One region of the Streptomyces sp. NPDC003042 genome, then DNA from elsewhere that is predicted to be linked to it. Evidence: predicted binding sites of a transcription regulator. Region 1 holds the regulator's gene; each other region holds the start of a gene.
The links. The regulator HrcA, encoded in region 1, represses chaperone genes, less so after heat shock. The targets are predictions, from matches to a motif close to TTNGCACTCNGNNNNNCNGAGTGCNAA.
Positions count from the first base shown of each region.

Region 2: the regulator HrcA is predicted to act here: its motif matches at 2,430-2,456, upstream of groL (chaperonin GroEL).
Region 3: the regulator HrcA is predicted to act here: its motif matches at 3,563-3,589, upstream of groES (co-chaperone GroES).

Region 1 is NZ_JBSFTP010000098.1:19,381-24,776, forward strand. Features, by position in the region: gene ACWDYJ_RS32200 (nitronate monooxygenase) at 1-411, opposite strand, end outside; gene dnaJ (molecular chaperone DnaJ) at 589-1,731, opposite strand; gene hrcA (heat-inducible transcriptional repressor HrcA) at 1,732-2,748, opposite strand; gene ACWDYJ_RS32215 (MBL fold metallo-hydrolase) at 2,908-3,639, shown strand; gene ACWDYJ_RS32220 (DUF3097 domain-containing protein) at 3,668-4,486, shown strand; gene hemW (radical SAM family heme chaperone HemW) at 4,565-5,396, opposite strand, start outside.
Region 2 is NZ_JBSFTP010000026.1:44,957-50,352, reverse strand. Features, by position in the region: gene groL (chaperonin GroEL) at 641-2,263, opposite strand; gene ACWDYJ_RS15790 (cold-shock protein) at 2,609-2,815, opposite strand; gene ACWDYJ_RS15785 (ubiquitin-like small modifier protein 1) at 3,214-3,492, opposite strand; gene thrC (threonine synthase) at 3,533-4,819, opposite strand; SAM riboswitch class I at 4,837-4,993, opposite strand; gene ACWDYJ_RS15775 (glucosyl-3-phosphoglycerate synthase) at 5,168-5,396, shown strand, end outside.
Region 3 is NZ_JBSFTP010000128.1:5,613-11,008, forward strand. Features, by position in the region: gene ACWDYJ_RS34550 (SDR family NAD(P)-dependent oxidoreductase) at 1-474, shown strand, start outside; gene ACWDYJ_RS34555 (ester cyclase) at 550-1,248, shown strand; gene groL (chaperonin GroEL) at 1,344-2,972, opposite strand; gene groES (co-chaperone GroES) at 3,111-3,419, opposite strand; gene ACWDYJ_RS34570 (hypothetical protein) at 3,719-3,847, shown strand; gene ACWDYJ_RS34575 (FtsW/RodA/SpoVE family cell cycle protein) at 3,835-5,232, shown strand; partial or broken gene ACWDYJ_RS34580 (DNA-binding protein) at 5,341-5,396, opposite strand, start outside.

The sequences.
Region 1 (5,396 bases):
GGGCGCGGGACAGCCGAAGGTGAAGGAGACCGCCGCGACGGGATCGTCCAGGAGGATGGCGAGCTTCGCGTCGTAGCCGTCGTCGCTGGTGCCGATGATGTCCTCTTCGGCGAGCGAGACCTCGTACCAGCCGGCCTCGCCGGCCAGCTGCCCCCGGTACGCCTCGACCGCGGCGCGGTCGACGTAACCGGTCTGCGGCATGAAGAGGTTCACGCCGAAGGGGCGCCGGGTGAGTCCGCGCGTCCGTTTGATCTCCTGGTACATGCCGTCGGCGGTCTTGTAGCCGCCGGCCAGGAAGCCCAGCCCGCCCGCCTCGCACACGGCGGCGGCCAGCGGGGGACACGAGCCGCCGCCCGCCATGGGAGCCTGCACGATCGGGTACTGGTAGAGACCGTTCAGTGCGCTGGACATGGACTGCATCGTGCCATGTCCCGCTCACCGGACCGAATCACGGCATTCGCCTGGCATAGTCCGCTTCCCGCCGCCTTCCCGCCGCCCCTGCGCCGGCTACCCGGGGCGCCCCGCGACAGCGAGGAGCCCGGTCCGGGGCGTCCCCGGACCGGGCTCCTACGCGGTACAGCGGGCCGGTCAGCGGCCGTTGAACGCGTCCTTCAGCCGGCTGAACAGGCCCTGCTGGCCCGGCGCGAACTGGCCCAGGGGCCGCTCCTCGCCGCGCAGCTTCGCCAGCTGGCGCAGCAGGTCCTCCTGCTGGGCGTCCAGCTTGCTCGGGGTGGTGACCTCGACGTGGACGACGAGGTCACCGCGCCCGCCACCGCGCAGGTGCGTGACGCCGCGCCCGTGCAGCGGGATGGACTGGCCGGACTGGGTGCCGGGCCGGATGTCGATCTCCTCCATGCCGTCGAGCGTCTCCAGCGGGCACTTGGTGCCCAGGGACGCCGCCGTCATCGGGATGGTGACCGTGCAGTGCAGGTCGTCGCCGCGCCGCTGGAAGGTCGGGTGCGGCAGCTCGTGGATCTCCACGTACAGGTCGCCGGCGGGGCCGCCGCCGGGGCCGACCTCGCCCTCGCCCGCGAGCTGGATCCGGGTGCCGTTCTCGACACCGGCGGGGATCTTGACCGTCAGGCTTCGGCGGGAGCGGACCCGGCCGTCGCCCGCGCACTCGGGGCACGGGGTGGGGACCACGGTGCCGAAGCCCTGGCACTGCGGGCAGGGCCGCGAGGTCATGACCTGGCCCAGGAAGGACCGGGTGACCTGCGAGACCTCACCGCGGCCGCGACACATGTCACACGTCTGCGCCGAGGTGCCGGGAGCGGCGCCCTCACCGGAGCAGGTGGTGCAGACGATGGCCGTGTCGACCTGGAGGTCCTTGGTCGTCCCGAAGGCCGCCTCGTCCAGCTCCAGGTCCAGGCGGATCATGGCGTCCTGGCCTCGGCGGGTCCGCGAGCGCGGGCCGCGCTGCGAGGACTGGCCGAAGAAGGCGTCCATGATGTCGGAGAAGTTGCCGAAGCCGCCGGCCCCGAAGCCGCCCGCGCCACCGCCGCCGCCGCCCGAGGAGGACAGCGGGTCGCCGCCGAGGTCGAAGACCTGCTTCTTCTGCGGGTCCGAGAGCACCTCGTACGCCGCGTTGATCTCCTTGAAACGCTCTTGCGTCTTGGGATCGGGGTTCACATCCGGGTGCAGCTCGCGGGCGAGCCGCCGGAATGCCTTCTTGATCTCATCCTGGGATGCGTCGCGGCGCACGCCGAGTACGGCGTAGTAGTCCGTGGCCACTTACGACTCCGCCAGGATCTGTCCGACGTAACGTGCCACTGCGCGTACCGCTCCCATCGTTCCGGGGTAGTCCATGCGGGTCGGTCCGACCACGCCGAGTTTGGCGACTGCTTCGCCGCCCGAACCGTAGCCGACGGAGACGACGGACGTGGAGTTGAGCCCCTCGTAGGCGTTCTCGTGCCCGATCCGTACGGCCATCCCCGACTCACTGGCCTCGCCCAGCAGCTTGAGGAGCACCACGTGCTCCTCCAGCGCTTCGAGCACCGGCCTGATCGTCAAGGGAAAATCATGTCCGAAGCGAGTGAGGTTGGCGGTGCCGCCGATCACCAGCCGCTCCTCCGCCTCCTCCTCCAGCGTTTCGAGAAGGGTCGCGAGGACGGCCGTGACCGTCGCCCGGTCCTCGGTCTCGAAGGACTCCGGAAGGTCCTGTACGAGCGGCGGCACATCGGTGAACCGACGGCCGACCACCCGGCTGTTGAGCCGCGCCCGCAGATCCGCCAGCGAGGTCTCCCCGAAGGGGGTCTGGCAGTCGACGAGCCGCTGCTCGACCCGACCGGTGTCCGTGATCAGTACGAGCATCAGGCGGGCCGGGGCCAGCGACAGCAGCTCGACGTGCCGGACGGTGGAGCGGGTCAGCGAGGGGTACTGGACGACGGCGACCTGCCGGGTGAGCTGCGCGAGCAGCCGCACCGTACGGCCGACCACGTCGTCGAGGTCGACGGCGCCGTCGAGGAAGTTCTGGATGGCCCGCCGCTCGGGCGTCGACAGCGGCTTGACCCCCGCCAGCCTGTCGACGAAGAGGCGGTAGCCCTTGTCGGTGGGGATCCGGCCGGCGCTGGTGTGGGGCTGGGCGATGTAGCCCTCCTCCTCCAGCACGGCCATGTCGTTGCGCACGGTGGCGGGTGAGACGCCGAGCCGGTGCCGCTCGGTGAGCGCCTTGGAGCCGACCGGCTCCTCGGTGCCCACGTAGTCCTGGACGATGGCGCGCAGCACCTCGAGCCTGCGTTCACTGAGCATCGCGCACACACCTCCGGATGCGGGTAGGTCGGTCGTCGGTCGGTCGTTCACTCGGGCTTCGTTGGCACTCTGCGCGGGCGAGTGCCAGAGATCCCCCGGTCAGTGTACGGCCGGGCGGTACACCCCGGGCAAGGGCGGCCGTCAAGGTAGCGTCGCCGCATGGACGTGCGTTGGGAAGAGGCGGGCTGGGAACGGCTGACCGGACGGGCCGGACGGAGCCGTCTTCCGGTGTGGGACTGCACGGTGGGACTGGTGGTGGGGGACGAGTCCGTCCTCCTGATCGACCCGGGTTCGTCCGTACGGGAGGGCGTGCGCGTGCGGGCGGAGGCGGAGCGGCTGGCGGGTCGCCGCGTGACCCATATCGCATTCACCCACGGACATTTCGACCACGTGCTGGGCGGATCCGCCTTCGCCGGCGCCGAGGTCTACGGGGCGGTCGGGCTCGACGGGCTGCTGTCCGCTCCCGGCGGGCGCGAGGAGCTGCGTGCGGACGCCGTACGGCACGGCCTGGCCGCCGCGGAGGCGGCCGAGGCGGCGGACCTGCTGGTGGCGCCGAAGCACCTGGTGTCGGGCGAGTGGACGCTGGAGCTGGGCGGCGTCCAGGTGCTGCTGGCGAACGTGGGGCCCGGGCACTCCCGGTACGACCTGGCGGTGTTCGTGCCCGGCGAGCGCGAGGTGGTCTTCTGCGGGGACCTCGTCGAGGAGTCGGGCGAACCGTCGGCGGGCCCGGACGCGGTGCCGCGGCGCTGGCCGGCGGCGCTGGACCGGCTGCTGTCGCTGGGCGGGGACGACGCGCTGTACGTGCCCGGTCACGGAGCGGTGGTCACCGCCGACTTCGTCCGTGCGCAACGCGCCACACTGGCGGCCCGTTTCGGCGTGTCGGACGCGTGATCCCGGCGGCTCTCCTATCGTCGGCCGGATGCGTGAGTACTCCCCCGACCTGACCCCGCAGTGGAAGCGCGCCAAAGCCGTACCGGAGGTGCCGGCGGATCCCGGGCTGGTGGTCGAGGTGGCCGGTACGGACTTCTGCGGCGCGGTGGTGGGCTGCGAGGCCGGCACGGTGACGTTGGAGGACCGCTTCGGCAAGCGGCGGGTGTTCCCGCTGGAGCCGCGCGGGTTCCTGCTGGAGGGCGCGGTGGTGACGCTGGTCCGCGCGGCGCGTACGTCCACCTCGGCCCTGCGTACCGCCTCGGGCTCGATCGCCGTGCCGGGGGCGCGGGCGCGGGTGGCCCGGGCGGGGCGGATCTACGTCGAGGGCCGCCACGACGCGGAGCTGGTGGAGCGGGTCTGGGGCGACGACCTGCGGATCGAGGGCGTGGTGGTGGAGTACCTGGAGGGCATCGACGACCTCCCGGCCATCGTGGCCGACTTCGCCCCGGCCCCGGACGCCCGCCTGGGCATCCTGGTGGACCACCTGGTGCCGGGCTCGAAGGAGTCCCGTATCGCGGCTTCGGTGACCTCGGCGGACGTCCTGATCGTGGGCCACCCGTACGTGGACGTCTGGCAGGCGGTGAAACCCTCCGCCCTGGGCATCGCGGCCTGGCCGGTGATCCCGCGCGGCCAGGACTGGAAGACGGGCATCTGCCGCGCCCTGGACTGGCCGGAGAACACGGGCGCCGCCTGGCAGCACATCCTGTCGCGCGTGACGTCGTACCGCGACCTGGAACCGACCCTCCTGGGCGCCGTGGAACACCTGATCGACCACGTAACGACCTCACCCGGCCACGCCGGCGCTTGAGGCGCGGGGGCCGGGGGCAGAGCCCCCCGCAACGGCGCCGCACCGGACCCACGCCGGGCCCGCACGGACCCGCACGGGCTAGTCGACCAGGTCCCGGACCACCGCATCGGCCAGCAACCGCCCCCGCAGGGTCAGCACGGCCCGCCCGGCCTCGTACGGGCCCGCTTCCAGCAGCCCGTCCCCCAGCGCCCGCCCGGCCGCGGCCAGCCCCTTCGGCGCGAGCAACGACAGCGGCACGCCGTCCACCAGCCGCAGCTCGAGCAGGATCCGCTCGACCCTGCGGTCCTCCTGCGACAGGAGTTCGCGGCCCGCCCCGGGAGAGCGTCCCTCCGCCAGCGCGGCGGCGTACGCGCCGGGGTGCTTCACGTTCCACCACCGCACCCCGCCCACGTGCGAGTGCGCGCCCGGCCCCGCTCCCCACCAGTCGGCGCCGCGCCAGTACAGCTCGTTGTGCAGGCACCGCCCGGCCTCCGAGGTGGCCCAGTTCGACACCTCGTACCAGTGGTACCCGGCCTCTGCCATGACCGCGTCGGCGATCAGGTACCGGTCCGCGTGAACGTCGTCGTCCGTCATCGGGACCTCGCCCCGCCGGATCCGCCGGGCCAGCTGCGTGCCTTCCTCGACGATCAGGGCGTACGCGCTGACGTGGTCCGGCCCGGCCCCCAGCGCGGCGTCCAGCGAGGCGCGCCAGTCGTCGTCCGACTCCCCCGGGGTTCCGTAGATCAGGTCGAGGTTGACGTGCTCGAAGCCGGCCGCCCGCGCCTCCGCGACGCACGCCTCGGGCCGCCCCGGCGTGTGCGTGCGGTCGAGCACCTTCAGGACGTGCTGCTTGGCACTCTGCATGCCGAAGGAGATCCGGTTGAAGCCGCCGGCCCGCAGCGTGGCCAGGTACTCGGGGTTCACGGACTCC
Region 2 (5,396 bases), on a different contig from region 1:
GGACCACATCGGTAGAAGACCTGTCGCCGCCCACATTCGAAAGCCTCCTGCGCACTGTCGCAGAGATGGACACGCCAGACGGCTTCAAGGCCGAGCTCATCCGGGGGAGATCGTCGTGTCACCGTGGTCCGAGCTGCGCTACGTACGTCGCATGCGTGCACTGCGCGCAGCTCCAGGCCCACGCCCCCGAGGGGCACATCGCGGAGATCGCACCCGTCCTCTTCCGGTTCCCGGCAGCGGAGCGCGGCTACGGGCCCGACCTCTTCGTCGCGGACGAATCGGCCTTCGATGAGGAAGGCCGTCACGCAGACGGGGCGGCCCTGTCTCTGGTCGCCGAGTTCACCTCCGTGTCGACCAAGGACGCGGACTGGAACGAGAAGCTGGACGTGTACGGCCGAGTGGTCCCCGTCTACCGGTCGTCGACACGCAGGACTCGGAGATCACGGTCTTCTCCGATCCCTCGCCCCACGGATACCACTCGCGCAAAACCGTGGCCCTCGGAGAGGCCCTGCCCATCCCCGCGCCGTTCGACTTCACGCTCGACACCTCGTTCTGAAACGCCCGAGGGCGGCACCCCCCGCAGGGGATGCCGCCCTCGTTCGAGAACAGCCGATCAACCGGTGGCCGAAGCCGAGGTCGATCAGAAGTCCATGTCACCGCCCGGCATCCCGCCCGGCGCGCCGGCGCCGGCCTTCTCGGGCTTGTCGGCGATGACGGCCTCGGTCGTCAGGAACAGCGCGGCGATGGACGCGGCGTTCTGCAGGGCAGAGCGCGTGACCTTCGCCGGGTCGATGATGCCCTCGGCGATCATGTCGACGTACTCGCCGGTCGCGGCGTTCAGGCCGTGGCCGATCGGAAGGTTGCGCACCTTCTCGACGACGACGCCACCCTCGAGACCACCGTTGACGGCGATCTGCTTGAGCGGAGCCTCCAGGGCGAGCTTGACGGCGTTCGCGCCGGTCGCCTCGTCACCCGACAGGTCGAGCTTCTCGAAGACCGAGGAGGCCTGGAGCAGGGCCACGCCGCCACCGGCGACGATGCCCTCCTCGACGGCCGCCTTCGCGTTGCGAACGGCGTCCTCGATGCGGTGCTTGCGCTCCTTGAGCTCCACCTCGGTCGCGGCGCCGGCCTTGATGACGGCCACGCCGCCGGCCAGCTTCGCGAGGCGCTCCTGGAGCTTCTCGCGGTCGTAGTCCGAGTCGGAGTTCTCGATCTCGGCGCGGATCTGGTTGACGCGACCCTGGACCTGGTCGCTGTCGCCGGAGCCGTCGACGATGGTGGTCTCGTCCTTGGTGATGACGACCTTGCGGGCGCGGCCGAGCAGGTCGAGACCGGCGTTCTCCAGCTTGAGGCCGACCTCCTCGGAGATGACGGTGCCGCCCGTGAGGATGGCGATGTCACCGAGCATGGCCTTGCGGCGGTCGCCGAAGCCCGGAGCCTTGACGGCGACGGACTTGAAGGTGCCGCGGATCTTGTTGACGACCAGGGTCGACAGGGCCTCGCCCTCGACGTCCTCGGCGATGATCAGCAGCGGCTTGCCGGACTGCATGACCTTCTCCAGGAGCGGCAGCAGGTCCTTGACCGAGCCGATCTTGGAGTTGACGATCAGGATGTACGGGTCGTCGAGGGACGACTCCATGCGCTCCATGTCGGTGGCGAAGTACGCCGAGATGTAGCCCTTGTCGAAGCGCATACCCTCGGTGAGTTCCAGCTCCAGACCGAAGGTCTGGGACTCCTCGACGGTGATGACGCCTTCCTTGCCGACCTTGTCCATGGCCTCGGCGATGAGCTCGCCGATCTGGGTGTCGGCGGCGGAGATGGAGGCCGTGGAAGCGATCTGCTCCTTGGTCTCGACATCCTTGGCCTGGGCGAGCAGGGCGGCGGAGACGGCCTCGACGGCCTTCTCGATACCACGCTTGAGGGCCATCGGGTTGGCGCCGGCGGCTACGTTGCGCAGGCCCTCGCGGACGAGCGCCTGGGCCAGCACGGTCGCGGTGGTCGTACCGTCGCCGGCGACGTCGTCCGTCTTCTTGGCGACTTCCTTGACCAGCTCGGCGCCGATCTTCTCGTACGGGTCCTCGAGCTCGATCTCCTTGGCGATGGAGACACCATCGTTGGTGATCGTGGGGGCGCCCCACTTCTTCTCAAGGACGACGTTGCGACCCTTGGGGCCAAGGGTGACCTTGACGGCGTCGGCGAGCTGGTTCATCCCACGCTCGAGACCGCGCCGGGCCTCCTCGTTGAACGCAATGATCTTGGCCATCTGAAGTGGTCCTCCCGGACAGCGGTGGATTGCTCCGGACCGCGCCCGCGCCCGCGACGGACGGCCTGCGGATCCGGCGGTTCCTTCCCGTCGGATCCTGCGGGCCTCACCGACCCGGTCCTCAGTCTTAGTAGCACTCTCACCCGGAGAGTGCTAACGCCAATGATTAGCACTCGACCCCCACGAGTGCAAGCGGCTTGGGCCGATCCCGGCGTGAACATGCGGTCGGATGGCAGACGCGAGACGGGTCGCGGGGCGGTCGGGCACGCACGAGGGGCCCGCATCCCGTGTCCAGGATGTGGGCCCCTCGTGTGTGTAAGCGTCGGTGGTCGATCGCGCTTGGACTCAGCCGGCCGCGAGCTTGACCATGTCCGCCTGCGGGCCCTTCTGGCCCTGCGAGATCTCGAACTCGACCCGCTGACCCTCTTCAAGGGTGCGGTACCCGTCCATCTGGATGGCGCTGTAGTGGACGAACACATCCGCGCCACCGTCGACCGCGATGAAGCCGTAGCCCTTCTCCGCGTTGAACCACTTGACGGTGCCCTGAGCCATGCCTAACTCCCCTATTACTGGCCCCTGCGCAGGACCGCACTTCGCGGACCCGGGTCAGAAACTCGCGCCGGAACGCCTCGACCGCGGCTGAATGTATCCGCACCGGTGCTGTCTGCAACAGGTCATTCCGACGAGAATTCCGGACACGCGAAAACATTGAAATAGAGTGAAAATTTGTCATATTCCAGGGCAACTCGGGCCCGACAATCCGCGCCAAAGGCCCAAAGCGCGCGTGCATGTTGACTCAATGTCAACCCTCCGGCGGCCCGCTCATATGCGGCGGGCAAGAACAGCGGAGGGGACTTCCCCAACCCTACCGCGCCCAATCAAGCAGAATTGCCCCCTCCGCTTATTAGCGGAGGGGGCAATTCAGATTCTGTCGTGCGACCGACCGATGATCAGCAGCCGCCTGCGACGGCCGGGATGATCGAGACGCCTGCGCCGTTGGGCGTCTCCGTCTGCAGCCCGCTCTCGAAGCGCACGTCGTCGTCGTTGACGTAGACGTTGACGAAGCGGCGCAGCTTGCCCTGGTCGTCGAGGACGCGCGCGGCGATCCCCGGGTGGCTCTTCTCCAGGGACTCGATGACCTCGGCCAGGGTGGCGCCGTCGGCGGAGACCTCGGCCTTGCCGCCGGTGTAGGTGCGCAGGATGGTGGGGATGCGGACGTTGACGCTCATGGCGCTACTGCCTTTCCGGATGCGGGGGAGGAGAGGAGGGTCAGACCAGGCCGGCGGCGCGGAACGCGTCCAGGCTCGGGCGGATGGTGGCGGTCTGGCCGCTGTCCGAGGCCACCGCCTCCAGGGTCTTCAGGCCGTCGCCGGTGTTCAGGATCACGGTGGTCAGCGTCGGGTCGAGCTGACCGTTCTCGATGAGCTTCTTCGTCACGCCGACGGTCACGCCGCCCGCGGTCTCGGCGAAGATACCCTCGGCCTGCGCCAGGATCTTGATGGCCTCGACGACCTGAGTGTCGTTCACGTCCTCGACGTAGCCGCCGGTGCGGCGGGCGATGTCCAGGACGTACGGGCCGTCCGCCGGGTTGCCGATGGCCAGCGACTTGGCGATGGTGTCCGGCTTCTGCGGGCGGACCACGTCGTGACCGGCCTTGAAGGCGGTCGACACCGGGGAGCAGCCCTCGGCCTGGGCGCCGAAGATCTTGTACGGCTTGTCCTCGACCAGGCCGAGCTTGATGAGCTCCTGCAGACCCTTGTCGATCTTCGTCAGCTGGGAGCCTGACGCGATCGGGATGACGATCTGGTCGGGCAGCTGCCAGCCGAGCTGCTCGCAGATCTCGTACGCCAGGGTCTTGGAGCCCTCGCCGTAGTACGGCCGCAGGTTGACGTTGACGAAGCCCCAGCCCTCGCCCAGCGGGTCGCCGATGAGCTCGGAGCAGAAGCGGTTGACGTCGTCGTAGTTGCCCTCGATGCCGACCAGGTCGCCACCGTAGACACCGGCCATGACGACCTTGCCCTGCTCCAGGTCGTGCGGGATGAACACGCAGGAGCGGAAGCCGGCGCGGGCGGCCGCGGCGCCGACGGCGCCGGCCAGGTTGCCGGTGGAGGAGCAGGACAGGGTGGTGAAGCCGAAGGCGCGGGCGGCCTCGACGGCGATGGCCACGACGCGGTCCTTGAAGGAGTGCGTCGGGTTGCCGGAGTCGTCCTTGACGTAGAGCTTGCCGGTGACGCCGAGTTCCTTGGCCAGGTTCTGCGCGTCCACGAGCTTGGTGAAGCCGGGGTTCAGGCTGGGCTTCGAGGCGACGTCGGCGGGGACGGGCAGCAGCGGCGCGTAACGCCAGATGTTGTCCGGGCCGGCCTCGATCGCGGCGCGCAGCGCTTCGGGGTCGCCGAGCGGGAAGTCGTAGGCGACTTCCAGCGGGCCGAAACACTCGGCGCAGGCGAAAATGGGACCGAGTTCGAAGCGGGTGGCGCACTCGCGGCAGGAAAGGCCGGTGGCAGGTCCGAGATCGACAGAGGTTCCGGCAGAAGTGGCGACAGTCTGTGCAGCCATGATGGCGAGGCCCTTTCTCCTCATCTTCCCCATGGCGCACTTCGCCATGAGACGGAATTGGCACCTTCCCTAGCCGGGGACCTCGCTGACGTCGCTGATGTGCGATCGCGAGAACCGACTGGAGGGTTGCCGGGGCTTCAACGGGCCGTGTCCCTCTGCCCCTCTGGATGAGCGGTATGGCACCGGGCAACGCGCTCTATGGCGCGCCCGGGCGTTTGTACGCGGGACCCCCGGCATGCGGTGGTCCTTCGCGTTGTTCAAGACTGTAACCGAAGGCCCGGGTGGTTGAGACAGCCGTCCGAACCGCGAGATGGATCACATATCAACCCAAACCAGGGAGTGCCGAGAGTGCTGGAAGAGGTGGAGCGCTGGCTGGCCGACCGCTCCTGGTCCGCCGCCGACCGACCGCTCGACCAGCTGCTCGAAAGGAAACGGGCGGCGGGCACGACGGTCAGCGTGGTGCTGCCCGCGCTCGACGAGGAGGCCACGGTCGGCGCGATCGTGGAGGTCGTCCGGCGCGACCTGATCGAGGGCTTGAGCACGCCGCTGGTGGACGAGCTGGTGGTGGTCGACTCGG
Region 3 (5,396 bases), on a different contig from region 1:
GCCGACGAGCTGACCATGCTGAAGGTGCACATCGAGGCGGTGCTGAGGCTGACCTCGGCGGCCACGGAGTCGATGCGTACGCGCGGCCGCGGCGGGGTCATCAACGTGGCCTCGGTAGCCGCGTTCGTGCCGCGCGGCACCTACGGCGCCAGCAAGGCCTGGGTCGTGCAGTTCACCCAGGGCGCGGCGAAGGACCTGTCGGGGTCCGGGGTGCGGCTGATGGCCCTGTGCCCCGGTTTCGTGCGGACCGAGTTCCACGAACGGGCCGGCATGGGCACGGACAACATCCCCGGCTGGATGTGGCTGGACGCCGACAAGCTGGTGGCCGCGGCCTTGGCCGACCTGGCGCGCGGCAAGACCGTGTCGATCCCGGACCCGCGGTACAAGGCGCTGATGGGTGTGGTGAAGCTGACCCCGCGCGGACTGCTGGGCGGCGTGTCGTCCCGTACTGGCCGCAAGTACGGGCCTCAGTAAACCGGCGGGTAGCACGGCCGAATGGGTGCAATCTCCCTAAACTGGATATGTCCGACCCAAGTCCCGGGAGGCGCCATGACATTCGTACAGATAATCGATTACAGGACCCGGCGGCAGGATGACCTCAACCAGCTGCTGGACCGGTACGTCTCGCAGAGTCAGGGCAAGCGCACGGTGACCCACAGCATCGTGGGCAAGGACCGCGAGGCCGAGGACCACTACGTGGAGTTGGTCGAATTCCCCTCGCACGAAGAGGCCATGAAGAACTCTCATCTCCCGGAGACGGACAGGATGTTCCAGGAGATGGTGTCGCTGTGCGAGGGGATGCCGACCTTCACCAACCTGGACGTGGTCCGCGACGAGAACCTCAACAAGTTGGTCGTGGACCGAATGTTCGACGAGCTGGCCATGTCGGGGGACCGCTCCGTCGCCGAGGAGATCTTCGCCTCCGACTACGTCGACCACGACATCTTCCAGGCCGATCCCAACGCCCAGGGCATCGACGGGCTGATGGCGGACCTGAACATGTGGCGGTCCGCGTTCGAGATGAGCTTCACCAAGGACCACCAGATCGCCGAAGGCGACTACGTCACCACCCTGTGGACCTGGAACGCACGGCACACGGGTGACTTCATGGGCGTCGCGCCGACCGGCAAGGACGTGAGCGCGACCGGCCAGACGACCTTCCGCTGCAAGGACGGCAAGATCGCCGAGGGCTGGTGGCACTACGACGTCATGAAGGTGATGCGGGAGCTGGGCGTCATCGAGATGTGACCCGCCCCTTCACCCCTCACGACCAACGGGAAGGCCCCCGTCCCGCCGTACGAAACGGCGGGACGGGGGCCTTCGCGTCACTTCGGGCGCGAGCCTCAGTGGCTGTGGCCGTGACCGTGGCCGTGACCGGCGTCGCCCTCGTCCTCCGCCGGCTTCTCGACGACCAGGGTCTCGGTCGTGAGCAGCAGGGAGGCGATGGAGGCGGCGTTCTCCAGCGCGGAACGGGTGACCTTGACCGGGTCGATGACGCCGGCCTTGACCAGGTCGCCGTACTCGCCGGTCGCGGCGTTGAAGCCCTGGCCCTTCTCGAGCTCGGCCACCTTCGCGGTGATGACGTAGCCCTCGAGGCCGGCGTTCTCCGCGATCCAGCGCAGCGGCTCGACGGCGGCGCGGCGCACGACCGCGACACCGGTGGCCTCGTCGCCGGTCAGGCCGAGGTTGCCCTCGAGGACCTTGACGGCGTGGACGAGCGCGGAGCCACCGCCGGAGACGATGCCCTCCTCGACCGCGGCGCGGGTCGCCGAGATGGCGTCCTCAAGGCGGTGCTTCTTCTCCTTGAGCTCCACCTCGGTGGCGGCGCCGACCTTGATGACGCAGACGCCGCCGGCGAGCTTCGCCAGCCGCTCCTGCAGCTTCTCGCGGTCCCAGTCGGAGTCCGTGGACTCGATCTCGGCCTTGATCTGGTTGACACGGCCCGCGACGTCGGCGGAGTTGCCGCCGCCGTCGACGATGGTGGTCTGGTCCTTGGAGATCGTGACGCGGCGGGCGGAACCCAGTACGTCCAGACCGGCCTGGTCGAGCTTGAGGCCGACCTCCTCGGCGATGACGGTGGCACCGGTGAGGGTGGCCATGTCCTGGAGCATCGCCTTGCGGCGGTCACCGAAGCCGGGGGCCTTGACGGCTACCGCGTTGAAGGTGCCGCGGATCTTGTTGACGACGAGGGTGGAGAGCGCCTCGCCCTCGACGTCTTCGGCGATGATCAGCAGCGGCTTGGAGCTGCCCGCCTGGATGACCTTCTCCAGCAGCGGCAGGAGGTCCTGGATGGAGCCGATCTTGCCCTGGTGGATCAGGATGTACGGGTCGTCGAGGACGGCCTCCATACGCTCCTGGTCGGTCACCATGTACGGGGACAGGTAGCCCTTGTCGAAGGCCATGCCCTCGGTGAACTCGAGCTCCAGGCCGAAGGCGTTGGACTCCTCGACGGTGATGACGCCGTCCTTGCCGACCTTGTCCATCGCCTCGGCGATGAGCTCGCCGACCTGCGAGTCCTGGGCGGAGAGCCCGGCCACGGCGGCGATGTCGGACTTGTCCTCGATCGGGCGGGCGGTCGCGAGGAGCTCCTCGGAGACGGCCTTGACCGCGGCGTCGATGCCCTTCTTCAGGGCGGCCGGGGAAGCACCCGCGGCGACGTTGCGCAGACCCTCGCGGACCAGAGCCTGGGCCAGCACGGTGGCGGTGGTGGTGCCGTCACCCGCGATGTCGTTGGTCTTGGTCGCCACCTCCTTCACGAGCTGAGCGCCCAGGTTCTCGTACGGGTCGTCGAGCTCGACCTCGCGGGCGATGGTGACACCGTCGTTGGTGATGGTGGGCGCGCCGAACTTCTTGTCGATGACGACGTTGCGGCCCTTGGGGCCGATCGTCACCTTCACCGTGTCGGCAAGCTTGTTGACGCCGCGCTCGAGGGCGCGACGGGCGTCCTCGTCGAACTTCAGAATCTTCGGCATGGGAGCGGTTCAGTCCTCTCGTTGCGATCCTCGGCCGCTCACCGCGACCTCCACCGCCTAGAACGAACTACGCCCCTCGCCGCCCGGCATCAGCAGGGTGACCAGGGGCGTAGCTCAAAGCAATACTGGAGAAGAGAATTACTTCTCGACGATCGCGAGCACGTCGCGAGCCGAGAGGACGAGGTACTCCTCGCCGCTGTACTTCACTTCGGTGCCGCCGTACTTGCTGTACAGCACGATGTCGCCGACGCTGACGTCCAGCGGAAGACGCTGGCCGTCCTCGAAGCGACCCGGACCGACCGCGAGGACGACGCCCTCCTGGGGCTTCTCCTTCGCGGTGTCCGGGATGACCAGGCCAGAGGCCGTGGTCTGCTCGGCGTCGAGCGGCTGGACCACAATGCGGTCCTCGAGCGGCTTGATGGCAACCTTGGAGCTGGCGGTCGTCACGATCCGACCTCCCCCTTCGGAGATCCGGGGTTAACTGTCTGAGGTGGCGACCAGGTCGATCCGTCGTCGCGGGTGCCGGACCTGCCTGTCGCTGTGTTGGCACTCACCAGTGGTGAGTGCCAGGTGCGAGACTATTCCGGTGATTAGCACTCGGTCAAGCGGAGTGCCAATTCTCGCCCCCGGGCGTTGCGCGTCGAGACCCCTCGGGGCCGTTCCCGGGGCCGTTCCCCGGGTCACCCGCGACCCTGCATCCGGGGCTCAGAAGCAACCGCGGGAAGCACATCAACGTCATAGCCGATATGAAGATAAAGCGCCTGATTGCCGAGCAGATCGGTCACGCTCCGCCGCCGGAGCCGACGCCGCAGCCGGAGCCGCAGCCGCAGCCGCAGAAGGGCATCGACGGCGGCGGCATCCCGTGCGGGGGCTGAGGCCCCTGACGGTGTCGGGCGCCCGCCGCCGTACCGAAGCATTGCTGCTCGTCCTGGTCGTCGGCATCGCCGTTTTCGGCCATGCCGGCGCCGGGCTGGCGATGAACGACGAGCTGCCGCGTAACCTCACCGACTTCACCATCAGCCTCACCCTGCTGTCACTGGTGGGCCACCTGGGCGTACGCCGCTTCGCGCCGTACGCGGATCCGCTGGTCTTCCCGCTCGCCATGCTGCTCACCGGGCTCGGGCTGGTCCTGCTGCACCGGCTCGACCAGGGATACATCGAGCGGTACAACGCCGACCCCAACGCGCCCGGACAACTGCTGTGGACGGTGGTCGGCGTCGCCGCATGCATCCTGGTGGTGGCGCTGCTGCGCGACCACCGGCTGCTCCAGCGCTTCATCTACATCACGATGGCCGTCGCCCTGGTGCTGCTGATCGCACCGGCGTTCTTCGGCGCGGACACCTACGGCGCGAAGCGCTGGATCATCCTCTTCGGCTTCTCGCTCCAGCCCGGCGAGTTCGTGAAGATCATGATCGCGGTCTTCTTCGCCGGGTACCTCGTCATCCACCGGGATTCACTGGCCCTGACGGGCCGCAGGTTCCTCGGCGTCCGGCTGCCTCCCATGCGCCAGCTCGGCCCCATCGTCACGGTGTGGATCGTCTCCATGCTGGTACTGGTCTTCGAACGCGACCTCGGCACCTCGCTGATCTTCTTCGGCGTCTTCGTGGTGATGCTCTACGTGGCCACTGAACGCACCAGCTGGATCGTGTGCGGCCTGCTCATGGCCGCGGTGGGCGCCTTCGCGGTGGGCTCGACCGAACCGCACGTCAAGGCGCGCGTGGCGGCCTGGCTGGAACCGCTGTCGTACTACTGGGAGAACCGGCCGGCGGGGGTGACCTCGGACCAGTCGGCCCAGGCGCTCTTCAGCTTCGGCACGGGCGGCATCTCGGGCACGGGACTGGGCATGGGACACCCCGAGCTGATCAAGTTCGCGGGCCGCAGCGACTTCATCCTGACGACGGTGGGCGAGGAACTCGGCCTGGCCGGCGTCATGGCCGTCCTGCTGCTGTACGCCCTCCTCGTGCAGCGGGGGCTGCGCATGGCACTGGCCGCGCGCGACCCCTTCGGCAAGCTGCTGGCCGTGGGCCTGGCCTCGGCGCTGGCCCTCCAGGTCTTCGTGGTCGCGGGCGGCGTCACGGGGCTGATCCCCCTGACCGGCAAGGCCCTGCCGTTCCTGGCCAAGGGCGGCTCGTCCCTCCTGGCCAACTGGATCATGATCGCCCTGCTGCTCCGGATCAGCGACAGCGCGGAACGCCAACGCGAGGCGGACGCCCGCGGACCGGTGGAGACGACGATCACTCCGGTGGTGCGGGTGGGGTAGGAATCCGTCCGGTTCCCGACGGCCGGCGGCACATCAGCCGGACAGAGGCCGGCCCCGGATCGCTACGCGCTGCCCACGTTCAGCGACTGGCGGGCCGCCGCCCCGGCGTCAGACGCCGACGATCCGCACCCGCCCGCCACAGAGCTTCGTCATGTCGTCGACAT